2 regions of the Kitasatospora sp. LaBMicrA B282 genome follow, and region 1 is predicted to be linked to the other one. Evidence: riboswitches for the same ligand, from Rfam matches in the RefSeq annotation. Region 1 holds a riboswitch; the other holds the start of a gene.
The links. Region 1 has a riboswitch for cobalamin ahead of ACQRUO_RS02005 (CoA-acylating methylmalonate-semialdehyde dehydrogenase). Riboswitches for the same ligand answer to the same signal wherever they lie in the genome.

Region 1 (3,509 bases):
GCCGCCGCCGCTGACCGCCGGTGCGCCCGTCGAGCTGCGCCGGGTCGCCTTCACCGGGGCGCGCGACGACTCCCCGCTCTACCGCCCCGGCGAGCTGATCACCTTCCCGGCCCCGTCCCCGCAGGCGGTCGGGTTCGTCAGCGGGCGGCCGGTGCTGGTCGCCGACCTGGCCGCGGAGACCGGCTGGCGCACCCAGCGGCGCACCCCGGCGACCCTGGCGTTCGGGTTCGTCTCCCTGATCACGGTGCCGCTGACCGCCCGCGGCGTGCTGCTGGGCATCGCCAACCTCTGGCGGCTGCGGGAGAGCGGGCCGTTCGAGCCGGACGACCTCTCGGTCGCCGAGGAGTTGGCCGGGCGGGCGGCGGTCTGCATCGACAACGCCCGCCGCTTCACCCGGGAGCACGCCATGCTGATGGCCCTGCAGCACAGCCTGCTGCCGCGCCGGCTGCCCGAGCAGAGCGCCGTCGAGCTGGCCCACCGCTACCGTCCGGCCGCCGCCGGGGTGCGCGGCGACTGGTTCGACGTGATCCCGCTGCCCGGGGCCCGGGTCGCGCTGGTGGTGGGCGACGTGGTGGGTCACGGCCTGCACGCCGCCGCCACCATGGGGCGGCTGCGCACGGCCGTGCAGAACTTCGCCGCCCTCGACCTGCCGCCGGACGAACTCCTCGGGCACCTGGACGAGTTGGTGGCGTACCTGGACCAGGAGGCCGACACCCGCCACGGGGCCGACGGCCGTGCGGGCGCCGACGGCCATGGCGGGGCCGACCGTCGTCAGGGCGCCGACGGCCTCGACGACCGTGACGCAGCGGACGTCCCGCTGCCGATCAGTGGTGCCGGCTGCCTGTACGCGGTCTACGACCCGACCACCGGCACCGCCACCCTGGCCCGGGCCGGCCACCCGCTGCCCGTCCTGGTCCACCCGGTCGGCACCGTGGAGTTCCTCGACCTGCCGGCCGGTCCGCCGCTGGGCCTGGGCGGCCTGCCGTTCCAGGCGCTGGAGGTCCGCCTGCCGCCGGGCAGCAGCCTGGTCATGTACACCGACGGCCTGGTCGAGGACGCCGACCACGCCATCGGCAGTGGCCTCGACGTGCTCTCCGCCGTGCTCGCCCACCCCGACCGCAGCCCGCAGGAGATCTGCGACGCCCTGCTGCGCGAACTCGCCGGCGACCGGGCGGGTGACGACATCGCGCTGCTGGTGGCCCGCACCCGGCTGCTGCCCGCCGACCGGATCGCGGAGTGGGACGTGCCGGCTGACCCCATCGCGGTCGCCCACGTCCGGGCCGCCGCCACCGCCCAGTTGACCCGCTGGGGCCTGGGCGAGGCGGTGTTCACCACCGAACTGGTGCTCAGCGAACTGGTGACCAACGCGATCCGCTACGGCCGCCCGCCGATCCGGCTCCGCCTGATCCACGACTCCTCGCTGATCTGCGAGGTCGCCGACGCCGCCAGCACCGCCCCGCACCTGCGGTACGCGGCGGAGGAGGACGAAGGCGGCCGCGGCCTCTTCCTGGTGGCCCGACTCACCCACCGCTGGGGCACCCGCTACACGCCGCGCGGCAAGGTCATCTGGGCGGAGCAGACCCTCGCCGGGCCGGCGCCGCAGTCGAGCGCGGGTCGGGGCAGCATCGGGTGATCGAGGGCACGTGCGGGTGGCTCTGGACTTACTAGGACGTCCAACTATATGGTCGTGACAGGTCCGCGGTGTCAGGGAAGCCGGTGTGAGTCCGGCACGGTCCCGCCACTGTGACCGGGGAGTGCGTCCTCGCAGGAGTCATGGCCACTGGCAGCCAGCCGGGAAGGCCCGAGGGCGGGCGTCGATCCGGGAGTCAGGATACCGGCCGCGGATGGTTCGTGTTTTCCACGAGGATGGAGACGACACGCATGACTCAGGGCCGTTCGCTGTCTGCCGCCCCTGGCTGTCCTGTGCCGACCGACCGGGCCCACCTGGCCTGACGGTCCGTCAACTCTGCTGCTGACTGCTGCCCTGGTGCGCCACCGTGCGCCGGGTGGTCGGCGGTGCTCTCCACTCCTCCTCTCCCACCCATGACGAGAGAAGGAACCGATGGTCCGAGAACTCACCCACTTCGTCGCCGGCAAGCGGCTCCCCGGCGCCTCCGGGCGCTTCGGCGACGTGTACGACCCCAACACCGGGCAGGTGCAGGCCCGGGTGCCGCTGGCGAGCCGCGCCGAGGTCGAGGCAGTGATCGCCGACGCCGAGCAGGCCCAGCAGGGCTGGGCGGCCTGGAACCCGCAGCGCCGGGCCCGGGTGCTGCTGCGCTTCCTGCAGCTGGTCGACCAGGAGAAGGACGAGCTGGCCCGGTTGCTCTCCGCCGAGCACGGCAAGACCGTCGCCGACGCGCACGGCGACATCCAGCGCGGGCTGGAGGTGGTGGAGTTCGCCGCCGGGATCCCACACCTGCTGAAGGGCGAGTTCACCGACAACGCCGGCACCGGCATCGACGTGTACTCGATGCGCCAGCCGCTCGGCGTGGTGGCGGGCATCACCCCGTTCAACTTCCCGGCGATGATCCCGCTCTGGAAGGCGGCCCCCGCGCTGGCCTGCGGCAACGCGTTCGTCCTCAAGCCCTCCGAGCGGGACCCCTCGGTGCCGCTGCGACTCGCCGAGCTCTTCCTCGAGGCGGGCCTGCCGGCGGGCGTGCTCAACGTGGTGAACGGCGACAAGGAAGCGGTGGACACGCTGCTGGAGGACCCGCGGGTCCAGGCGATCGGGTTCGTCGGCTCCACGCCGATCGCCCAGTACGTCTACGCCACGGCCGCCGCCCACGGCAAGCGGGCGCAGTGCTTCGGCGGCGCCAAGAACCACATGATCGTGATGCCGGACGCCGACCTCGACCAGGCGGCCGACGCGCTGATCGGCGCCGGGTACGGATCGGCGGGCGAGCGGTGCATGGCGATCTCGGTCGCCGTGCCGGTGGGGGAGCAGACCGCCGACGCGCTGGTGGCGAAGCTGACCGAGCGGATCGCCGCGCTGAAGGTCGGCCGCTCGGACGACCCGGCGGCGGACTTCGGCCCGCTGGTCACCCGCGAGGCGCGCGACCGGGTCCGCGACTACATCGACCACGGCGTCCGGGAGGGTGCCGAACTCGTCGTCGACGGACGGGGCTTCCAGCTGGCCGGTCACGAGGACGGCTACTTCCTCGGTGCCTCGCTCTTCGACCGGGTGACCCCGGACATGCGGATCTACCGGGAGGAGATCTTCGGTCCGGTGCTCACCGTGGTCCGCGCCGCCGACTACGAGGAGGCGCTGCGCCTGCCCAGCGAGCACGAGTACGGCAACGGCGTGGCGATCTACACCCGGGACGGCGACACCGCCCGCGACTTCGCCCGCCGGGTGAACACCGGGATGATCGGCGTCAACGTGCCGATCCCGGTGCCGATCGCGTACCACACCTTCGGCGGCTGGAAGCGCTCGATGTTCGGCGACCTCAACCAGCACGGTCCGGACTCGATCCGCTTCTACACCCGCACCCGCACCATCACCTCGCGCT
Region 2 (3,509 bases), on a different contig from region 1:
GGCCCGCCGGTGCAGGAGCACTCGCTGGTGGTGGTGCCGGTGGGGGCGGTGAACCGGCTCACCCAGGAGGCGCTGGGCACCGCGCTCTCGCTGGGCGACGAGGTGCGCGCGGTGACCGTGGTGCACCCCGAGGAGGAGGGCGCGCCGGACGCCGACGCGATGCTGGAGGCCTGGCAGCGGTGGCACCCGGACGTCCCGCTGACCGTGCTGTCCAGCCGGTCGCGCTCGCTCACCCGGCCGATCGTGGACCACCTGCAGGAGCTGGCCGCGGCCAAGGAGCACGACCGGCTGGTGGTGCTGATCCCCGAGATGCACCTGCCGCACCCCTGGCAGCGGCTGCTGCAGAACCAGCGCGGGGTGATCCTGGACCGGGCGATCCGCCAGCACACCGACGCGGTGATCTGCCGGCTGCGGTTCCGGATCGAGGTCCCGCGCTAGCTGCACCCGCCCGAGCGGGGCACCGTCAAGCGTCGGCGGCGTCGCGCTTGGGCCAGCGCTGCTCCACCTTCGCCAGCCGCCAGTACGCCAGCGCGCAGGCCCAGACCACCACGAACAGGCCGACGATGACGAACCCGACGTTGTTCAGGTCGATGCCGGAGATCCAGTTGGTCACCGGGTCGCTGAGGTCCAGCTGGTCGTGCAGCACGCCGATGAGCTCGATGGTGCCGATCAGGAAGGCGACGGCGATCGAGAGCCCGGTGATGGTGAGGTTGTAGTAGACCTTGCGGGTCGGGTTGGAGAACGCCCAGTGGTAGGCGAAGTTCATGAAGGTGCCGTCGAGGGTGTCGAACAGGCTCATCCCGGAGGCGAACAGCAGCGGCAGGCAGAGGATCGCGTACCAGGGCAGGCCCGCCGCGGCGCCGGAGCCGGCCATGGCCAGCAGCACCACCTCGGTGGCGGTGTCGAAGCCGAGGCCGAACAGCAGCCCGATCGGGAACATCTGGCCGGGGCGGGTGATGGACTTGGTCAGCCGGCCGAGGATGCGGTTCAGGAAGCCGCGGTTGTCCAGGTGCTTCTCCAGCTCGTGCTCGTCGAACTGGCCGGCCCGCATGTCCTTGAAGACCCGGTAGATCCCGGCCAGCGACACCAGGTTGAGCGCGGCGATCAGGTACAGGAAGCCACCGGAGACGCTGGTGGACACCACGCCCAGCAGCTGCTTGGTGCTGGAGGTGTCGCTGGTCAGCGTGGTGGCGATGTGCGCACCGGCGGCGACCAGGCCGGCCAGCAGGCAGACGATGGTGGAGTGGCCGAGGGCGAACCAGAAGCCGACCGAGACCGGTCGCTTGCCGTCCGCCATCAGCTTGCGGGTGGTGTTGTCGATCGCCGCGATGTGGTCGGCGTCGAAGGCGTGCCGCATGCCCAGGGTGTAGGTGGTGACGCCGAGTCCGAGGCCGAACACCTGGGTGCCGACGGCGTAGTGGTGCGGGGCGACCATGGTGATCAGGACGCCGAAGGCGACGATGTGCATCGCGGCGATGACCGCGATCAGGCCGCCGGTGCGTATCCAGTCCTTCCTCTCCCACCGCAACGACGTGGCGGTGGTACTCGCGGGGGACTTCAGCACAGCGGTTTCGGGCAGGGTCATCCTGGGACAGCCTCTCCAGCACCTCGTGGACAGTTACTCGTCATGCGGTGCCGTGGCCGGTCTCCTGGCTGACAGGTCGAACGTCCGAACGTGCCCGGCCTTCCCAGGCGCACGCGGCGCCCAGTGGCCGCCCACCGCGCGGGGCGGTGGGTGTGGCGGTTCGGACTTCCTGATCACAGTGGCGAGGGCCGCTCCGGACTCCTGCGTCGAACGCGTCCAACGCGTCCGACCCAGCGCACCGGTCTTCCCGAGCACCACGGCGGGGGACACCGTAGGGCCCGGGCGGTGATCACCACAAGCCTGCGCAGGTACGCAGGTGTCGCAGGTCACAGCCGGGGCCGGCGGGTTTTGGACAGCAGTGGCGCCCGAGGCGAAGATGGGGCCATGCACCTGGTACCGGAGGAGCGCGCGCACCGGCGCCCCATCGACGAGCACACGGTCTGCGCGGCCGTCGCCGGCATCGGCGACCCGAGCGACGTGCGCAGTTGGGCCGCCCGCTTCGCCCTGCTCGCCGAGCCCGGGCGGCTCGCGGTGCTGCTGGCGGTGCACCGGGCCGGGCCGATCGCCGTCTCGGACCTGGCGATCGCCACCGGCATCAGCGAGACCGCGGTCTCCCAGACGCTGCGCATCCTGCGCACCTCGGGCACCGTGACGGCGGCCAAGGACGGGCGGGTGGTGCGCTACCGGCTGGCCGACCCGGCGGTGGCCGCCCTGCTCGACCCGATCCCCGCGCTGCCGCACACGGAGTGAGCAGAGTGCCCGGCCAGGTGGGCTGAGGCCCGCTCAGCGTGTGGTTGCCCGCCTCGGTGACCCGAGGTGCACTGAGCGGGCCCTCGGTGGCCCAAGGCCCGCTCAGCGCGGCGGGGCGCCGGTGCTGGCCCGCAGCACCACCCGGGCCGGCAGCCGCAACCGGGCCGGGGCGACCCCCGGCGGCGGGTCGGCCAGGGCCAGCCGGACCGCCTCGCTCCCCAACTGCTCCAGCGGCAGCCGCACCGTGGTCAGCGCGGGCACCAGGTCGGCGGCCGACGGCAGGTCCTCGAACCCCGCCACCGAGATCCGCCCCGGCACCGGCACCCCGCGCTCACGCAGTTCCGCCAGCACCCCCGTCGCACAGAGGTCGGCGAGGGCCAGCACGCAGCTCGGCCACCGCTCGACCGGCCGGCCGTCCAGCAGGTCGGCGATCGCCCGCCGACCGCCGGCCCTGGTCGGCTCGGCGTGCCGGACGTCCTGCGGTCCCAGCCCGATCCCCGCCTCCGTCAGCGCCGAGCGCACCCCCGCCAGCCGGTCCGCCGACACCCGGTACCGGCGCGGGCCGGCGATCACCGCGAACCGGCGGTGCCCGAGACCCGCCATCGTGCGGGCCAGCGCGGCAGCGCCGGCCTCGCTCTCCGGCAGCACGCAGGCGTGCTCCGCCCCCTGCTCGGTGATGCCCGCGACCCGGCCCCCGTCGGCCCGGTAGGCGGCCAGCGCCGCGTCGATCGCGCGGGCCGCGGCCGGGTCGGTGAACGCGGACCCGGCCAGCACGACGGCCCGCACCCGCTGGCCGCGCAACGCCAGGATGCCGCGCAGTTGGGCGTCCGGGTCGCCGTCGGTCTCCACCAGCAGCGGCAGCAGTCCGGCGGCGGCGGCCGCGCCGGACACCCCGCGGGCGATCGCCGCACCGGCCGGGTCGCCGATGTCGGGCAGCAGCAGGCCGACGTGCGCCGTGGTCGACCGGGCCAGCGCCTGGGCGGCCGCGTTCGGCAGGTACCCGAGCTCCGCGGCGCTGGCCCGCACCCGGTCCGCCAGCTCCTGGCCCACCGCCCGGGCCGAGCCGTTCAGCGCCCGCGACGCCGTCGCCGGCGACACCCCGGCGTGCCGCGCGACCTCGCTCAGCGTGACGCCCACGGTGCCCCGTGCCCTTCCGCGCGGCGCAGGCCGCCGG

Region 2: another riboswitch for cobalamin. It lies ahead of ACQRUO_RS09535 (HoxN/HupN/NixA family nickel/cobalt transporter); the one in region 1 lies ahead of ACQRUO_RS02005 (CoA-acylating methylmalonate-semialdehyde dehydrogenase).

What each region holds. Positions count from the first base shown of each region.
Region 1 is NZ_JBNQTI010000004.1:26,829-30,337, reverse strand. It holds partial or broken gene ACQRUO_RS02010 (ATP-binding SpoIIE family protein phosphatase) at 1-1,633, shown strand, start outside; cobalamin riboswitch at 1,683-1,857, shown strand; gene ACQRUO_RS02005 (CoA-acylating methylmalonate-semialdehyde dehydrogenase) at 2,063-3,509, shown strand, end outside.
Region 2 is NZ_JBNQTI010000023.1:35,175-38,683, forward strand. It holds gene ACQRUO_RS09530 (APC family permease) at 1-438, shown strand, start outside; gene ACQRUO_RS09535 (HoxN/HupN/NixA family nickel/cobalt transporter) at 464-1,585, opposite strand; cobalamin riboswitch at 1,623-1,859, opposite strand; gene ACQRUO_RS09540 (ArsR/SmtB family transcription factor) at 1,970-2,335, shown strand; gene ACQRUO_RS09545 (LacI family DNA-binding transcriptional regulator) at 2,438-3,472, opposite strand; gene ACQRUO_RS09550 (MBL fold metallo-hydrolase) at 3,457-3,509, opposite strand, start outside.